DNA from 3 places in the Pseudomaricurvus sp. ABR4_320 genome. Region 3 is predicted to be linked to each of the others. Evidence: predicted binding sites of a transcription regulator. Region 3 holds the regulator's gene; each other region holds the start of a gene.
What was found. The regulator sigma-54, encoded in region 3, starts transcription at its own class of promoters, with help from an activator protein. The targets are predictions, from matches to a motif close to TGGCACANNNNTTGCNNT.

Region 1 (2,179 bases), on a different contig from region 3:
TGGCAAAATCCGGAAAGTCTTTCGCGTCCATTAAGCCTTCCTCGACGAGAGATTCTGCGGCCAAACGATAGATATCTGGGCGATACACATTGGCAGCGGTTTCTTTATACCACTCGTCGCTTTTGTCTTCGGCGATCTGTCCCCAACGACGCATTTGAGTCAAATACCAGATGGCATCAGAGTAATAGGGATAGGTGGCGTTATAGCGGAAGAACACGTTAAAGTCGGGCACCTCGCGCTTGTCGCCCTTCTCATATTCGAAGGTTCCGGTCATGCTGTTTGCGATAACATCATAATCCGCACCCACATAATTTGATTGCGACAGTATCTTCACAGCAGCAGGGCGATTAGCGTTGTCATTTTCATCCAGCCATTTTGCAGCACGAATCAGTGCACGCGTTAACCGAATGGTGGTGTTTGGATATTTCTCGGCGAATTCAGCGGTAATACCGAACACTTTTTCTGGATTGTTTTTCCAAATTTCGTAATCGGTAATGACGGGAACACCAATACCCTTAAATACTGCTTGCTGATTCCATGGCTCACCCACGCAGTAACCATAAATTGTTCCAGCTTCCAGAGTTGCAGGCATTTGTGGCGGTGGCGTCACGGAAAGGAGTGCATCCGCATCAATTTGGCCCGATGTATCACCCTTTTTAGGCGCATAGTAACCGGGGTGAATACCACCAGCAGCCAACCAATAGCGCAATTCATAATTATGGGTAGAGACCGGAAAAACCATGCCCATATTAAAAGGCTTGCCTTCCGACTTATATTTTTCGACGACGGGTTTTAGAGCATCAGCCTTAATTGGATGCTCTGGGCGGCCATCATCCATCTTGGAAATGTTCGGCTCCATGGCCTCCCAGATCTCATTGGAAACGGTAATACCATTTCCATTAAGGTCCATAGAAAACGGTGTAATGATGTGAGCCTTAGTCCCAAATCCGATGGTTGCAGCAAGTGGCTGCCCCGCGAGCATATGAGCACCATCCAGTGTTCCATCAATCACGCCGTCGAGCAGGACTTTCCAGTTGGCCTGAGCTTCGATGGTCACGTAGAGACCTTCGTCTTCAAAATAGCCATTTTCGTAAGCAATGGCGATAGGCGCCATATCGGTTAGTTTAATAAACCCAAATTTCAATTCTTCTTTTTCGGGCCAGCCAAGCTCTTCAGCCTGTACGATCGTTGTTGAAAATGAGACCCCCACAACAGTGGCTGCCACAACTCGCCCCAGCGGTTTAAACCAGCTCATGTTCATTCCTCAATAATAGTTTTCTGCTTTTTAGTTAAATCGATGCGATCTCGACGTCGAACTCAGAAACCTTAAAGCAATAGCGGCAAAAACCGCTTGCTCCAAGAATGCCCCATAAACGATCAGCCTTTATCACGGTCAGCGAAATCGTTTGAACGCCCATATCCTTTAGCAGCATGTATGCCAACGATCAGTTTTTCATCAACTCAAAAAAAGTACGGCAAAAAAACGTATATTGCGCCATTTTGCACAACTAAAGTGCAAATTTACCTCCTTCACTTCGGTAGATTCAGAGAAAACGGCACAACTGATTTTTGTCGACTGAACTTATCGCACCACCATGGACACAAACGCCCAATAAAACACCAAAAAGATTCATCAGAAAAATTTGTTGGCGCCCATTACCCCAAGCATAAACGCACCAAAAAGGATCATTACTGAAAAGAACGGGTTATCACCAACGGTAAAAACCACTGATTGAGAAATAAAAAGGAATGCCTAGCGCTCGATTTCGCAACAGGACGTTGGATCAATCAACGAGGAGAGTGGGACGGAGAAAGGGCTTACCGAAAACCTGAAAGTGACAGTCACGTTTAGACGGTTACGAAAGAAGGTATCCAGGATTGAGTGATGGATCTAATCCCACTGCAATTCAGCAAGCATGCGATCAAACTGATCGAATAAGCTATCAATGGCTCGACTGGCCAGGGCGAAATATTCTTCAGGCGTCACTGTCGGCCGATCCCGGAGAATGTGCTCGTTAATACAGTCGATCAAAATTTTGATCAGTTTTGGCGAGTCGTTGCTACCTGGCTGCACATCTCGGCGCAATTTGCGGGTGTTATTCTCAATCTCAGAGCAGAGCTCTCGCAACCGGTCTTTTGACTGCCGATCACAATAACCGGCTGCGGCCACGCCGGTTCC
Region 2 (2,179 bases), on a different contig from region 3:
GCCGGCGTCTCCGCCGCTAGCAACACGACCGCGATCCGGCATTTGACCGCGCCGGAATTTACCCGTCAATCGTCCCCAGCCAAGGGGGCTCCATACCATTGTGCCAAGTCCCTGGTCGAGTGCCAGAGGCATAAGCTCCCACTCATAGTCCCGGTGTAGTAGTGAATAATAGCCTTGATAAGCGACATGCCGATTCCAGCCGTAACGTTCCGACGTCGCTAGGGATTTCATGACTTGCCAGCCAGAAAAATTAGAGCATCCGAAATAGCGCAGTTTGCCCGCTGTGACCAAATCATTCAGCGTGCTGAGGGTTTCTTCCTGTGGCGTTAACGCGTCGAAGCTGTGTAAAAAATACAGGTCGATATAGTCGGTCTGCAGGCGCTTGAGGCTGGCGTCTACCGCTTTGATCAAGTGGTGGCGCGAAGAGCCTTTATCGTTGGGGCCCTGCCCCATGGTAAACGTACCCTTTGTGGAAATAAGCAATTCATCGCGAGGGTGGTGGCGGATGGCTTCACCCAGAATTCGTTCAGACTGTCCATCGGAATAGACGTCCGCGGTATCGAAAAAATTGATGCCCTTATCGAGGCAGATATCGATCAGCTCTTTCGCTTCAGCAACATCGGTATTGCCCCATTTGCTCATCATTTCTCCAACGCCACCGAAGGTGCCTGTGCCGTAGCAGAGGGCTGGAACCATTAGGCCGCTGTTGCCAAGTTGTCGGTATTGCATGGGGAAATCTCCAGAATTTCTGTGGAATTGGGTCGTACGGTGTGATTGATGATACTCGCTCCTACGTTTGTCGTGGACAGCTGGTTTGATCGTTCGTTTTAAGTCGCTGGTCGCTAGAGTCGTGATGGCATGCTTAAAAGTGGTGCAGTGCTTTTCGTGTTCGCCGCTTCTTTGCGTCGGTGGTTAAAAAAATACCACTTAAAACCCGGTGTCACCATTATGGTGCGAGTAGTGTTTGCCGTATTGGTCACGGATAGTGATTTTAGCCGTGTTAACTGCTCTCTTGATTTTAATGGTGTTTTGTTTTGGTGCTTTAGTGCACTAAATGGGGTGGAGTGGTGCGGAGATCACCTATGGTTTCTGTGCTAGAGAGAAAACTGCTTTAAATTCAATGGGTTAAGAAGTGTAATTTTGTGGCATGGCGTGTGCTAAATGACCTGTGTGCTCTTTGCTCGCTCACCCTTAATTCCTATTGCCTAAATAGAGGTTATTGCCCATGTCGTATCTTGAGCCCTCTGAATTTGCCACGAAGATGGTCGATTCTGGTGAATCAAAAATATTTATGTCCACCAAGGACACGTTTGTCCGTGCCTTTATGGCCGGTGCTATTTTGGGATTGGCTGCAATTTTTGCCATCACCGTCGCAACGAAAACCGGGTCGCCACTGGTTGGTGCCGTGCTTTTCCCGGTTGGTTTCATTATGTTGTATTTGATGAAGTTCGATTTGCTGACGGGTGTGTTTACGCTTGTGCCGCTCTCCATCATCGATCGTCGCCCTGGCTGTACCGTAAGTGGTTTATTGAGAAACTGGGGGCTGGTGTTTATCGGTAACTTTGCTGGCGCACTGACCACCGCATTTATGATGTCGTTTGTTCTTACCTATGGTTACACAGGTTATGCTCCGGGCGGTGAAGAATTGGCCGCTAAGGTCGCAAGTATTGGGGAAGGTCGTACTACGGGTTACCAAGCTGCTGGCGCCGGGGGATGGTTTACTGTGTTTATTCGCGGCATTCTGTGCAACTGGATGGTTTCAATGGGCGTTGTTGGAGCAATGATTTCCACGTCGGCAACCGGCAAAATGGCGGCTATGTGGATGCCGGTTATGCTCTTCTTCTTTATGGGATTTGAGCATTCTATTGTGAACATGTTCCTGTTCCCATTTTCTATGATCATGGGTGGTAATTTTACCATTGTGGATTACTTTATCTGGAATGAAATCCCGACTGCGCTTGGAAACTTGGTGGGTGGATTCCTGTTAGTAGGTTTACCGCTTTACCTCACCCATGTAAAAGAAAGCCCCTCCAAGAAAGTTGCTGCACGTGAAGCAAGTTTTATTGCTGAAAGCAAAGCGATGTAGTGAATTAACATTCAATATTCATTGCAGCTTACTTGTTGGTAAATCCGAAAGCTTTGCTTCTGGTAAAACAAAAAACGCCTCGGGAGAGGCGTT
Region 3 (2,179 bases):
GATCGGGAAGATCTTCAGCGATAAGTTCCGACAGAATCTGCAGGGTGCGTTTTTTACTAAGAGACTCAACACCGCAGGCACAGCGGTGTTGAGTGAGAATGTTTTTAAGCTGCATATCTCAACGATGATGATTTTTCAGCTTCTCTTTATGCTTTAACAGTTGCCGATCCAGTTTGTCAGCCAGCATATCGATCGCCGCGTATAAGTCCTCTGATTCGCAATCGGCATAGAAGTCTTTTCCACTCACGTGGACAGACGCCTCTGCCTTCTGGCGTAGTTTATCAACAGACAGGATCACATTGGTACTGGTTATTCGATCATGATGACGTTCGAGTCGATCCAGCTTGTTGGTTACATAGTCTTTTATCGCTGGAGTAAGATCGATGTGATGTCCACTTATGTTGATTTGCATAGATTGCTCCTCTTTTGTGTGTAGACCAGCGCTGTTGGCTGGTGGAGAAGTCGGTTGGTGCTGGACTTCTCTGCATTCAGACCCAAAACAGGGTCTTGAAAATCGATGTTATAGGAGTCTTTTACGTTCATTTGATGGCGGAATGTTGAGAGATTCGCGATATTTGGCGATAGTGCGTCGGGCAACCTGAATACCCTGGTCCGCCAGTAGACTTGTAATTTTGCTGTCACTCAGTGGTTTTTGCGGATTTTCTGCAGCGATGAGTTTCTTGATAATGGCGCGAATAGCCGTTGAAGAGCACTCACCGCCGGATTCCGTACTGACGTGGCTGGAGAAGAAGTACTTGAGTTCGAAAATGCCCTGAGGGGTATGCATATATTTTTGCGTTGTCACCCTGGAAATTGTGGATTCGTGCATGCCGACAACTTCTGCGACATCGTGCAGTACCAGAGGTTTCATCGCTTCTGCCCCATGATCAAGAAACGCACGCTGTTTTTCGACAATACAGGTGGCTACTTTGAGTAGGGTTTCGTTACGACTCTGAAGACTTTTCAAAAACCAGCGGGCTTCCTGCAAATTGTCGCGTAAAAAATTATTGTCCGTGCTGCTGTCGGCGCGTTTCACCATGGCAGCGTAGGTGTCGTTAATTCTAATTTTAGGCGCAATTTCAGGATTAAGGTTAACCGTCCAGCGATCATTTTGTTTGGTGACGAAAACATCGGGTACGACATATTCGGTTTCACCGATGTTAATTTGATCTCCAGGCCTCGGGTTCAGGCTCTGGATCAGCAGGATTGCATCCCGCAATTGAAATTCTTTAAGTTTGGTCTTGCGCATCAACTGCTTGTAATCCCGGTTGCCCAGTAGCGCCAAATGTTCTTTTACGATGAGCTTAGCATCTTTGAGGGCGGGGCAGTCAGGCAGTTGATTGAGCTGTATCAACAGGCAGTCACTCAGGTCTTGGCCGGCAACGCCTGGGGGGTCGAATTGCTGAATTCGATGTAAAACGGCCACGACTTCGTCGAGTTCGAGCTCCTCCAGTTCAGATTCCAGCCCCTGGAAAATTTCATCGACTGTAATGCTGAGAATTCCGTTGTCTTGAACGGCGTCAATGATGGCCATGGCAATGATCTGATCTCGATCGGACATGGGGGTCAGATTCAGCTGCCAGTTCAAATGCTGTTGGAGACTTTCGTCTGTTCCGCGACGGGACTCAAAATCACTGTCTTCCTGCTCGGGAGAGGCGAGGCCGGTACCGGTAGGACCAGCTTGGTAGACATCGTCCCAGCTGGTGTCGACGGGCAGATCTTCAGGTATGGATTCGTTCCAGTCGCCTTCTGCGTTGGCGGTATCTGTCTCGTTTTCGTTGTAGTTGGTCGTCTCTTCAGCACTGGAAGCCTCAGAGTTTGAGGTTTCTGTCGAACTGTTTTTATCGTCGCCGTCTTTGCTGTTTTGCTCCTGTCCACCGCTGTCGACGTCTTCGTCGGATATTTCCAGCATCGGGTTGGAGTCGAGAGCTTCCTGGATTTCTGCCTGAAGATCGAGAGTGGATAGCTGCAACAACCGGATTGCCTGTTGCAGTTGAGGGGTCATGGTCAGCTGTTGACCAAGTTTAAGCTGTAACGATTGTTTCATATCTACGTCGATTACCGATACCGCCGCAGTGAGAGACCGCGATGCGGAATTTGAAATACCGTGTGGCCGCAAGAGAAAACCGGCTGAGCAACAAGCCGAGCGAGTTTCTGAGCTTTAAATCAAGAGTAACCG

Region 1: ACXAFR_RS17245 (CmpA/NrtA family ABC transporter substrate-binding protein) is a predicted target of sigma-54. The motif match lies at 1,424-1,441, and genes of this name have one in related genera.
Region 2: ACXAFR_RS06305 (formate/nitrite transporter family protein) is a predicted target of sigma-54. The motif match lies at 1,144-1,161, and genes of this name have one in related genera.

The regions. Positions count from the first base shown of each region.
Region 1 is NZ_JBSWVF010000008.1:198,911-201,089, reverse strand. Features, by position in the region: gene ACXAFR_RS17245 (CmpA/NrtA family ABC transporter substrate-binding protein) at 1-1,255, opposite strand, end outside; gene ACXAFR_RS17240 (nitrate- and nitrite sensing domain-containing protein) at 1,892-2,179, opposite strand, start outside.
Region 2 is NZ_JBSWVF010000002.1:715,803-717,981, forward strand. Features, by position in the region: gene ACXAFR_RS06300 (aldo/keto reductase) at 1-729, opposite strand, end outside; gene ACXAFR_RS06305 (formate/nitrite transporter family protein) at 1,226-2,086, shown strand.
Region 3 is NZ_JBSWVF010000019.1:64,957-67,135, reverse strand. Features, by position in the region: gene ACXAFR_RS23740 (PTS sugar transporter subunit IIA) at 1-115, opposite strand, end outside; gene hpf (ribosome hibernation-promoting factor, HPF/YfiA family) at 119-412, opposite strand; gene ACXAFR_RS23730 (RNA polymerase factor sigma-54) at 521-2,047, opposite strand.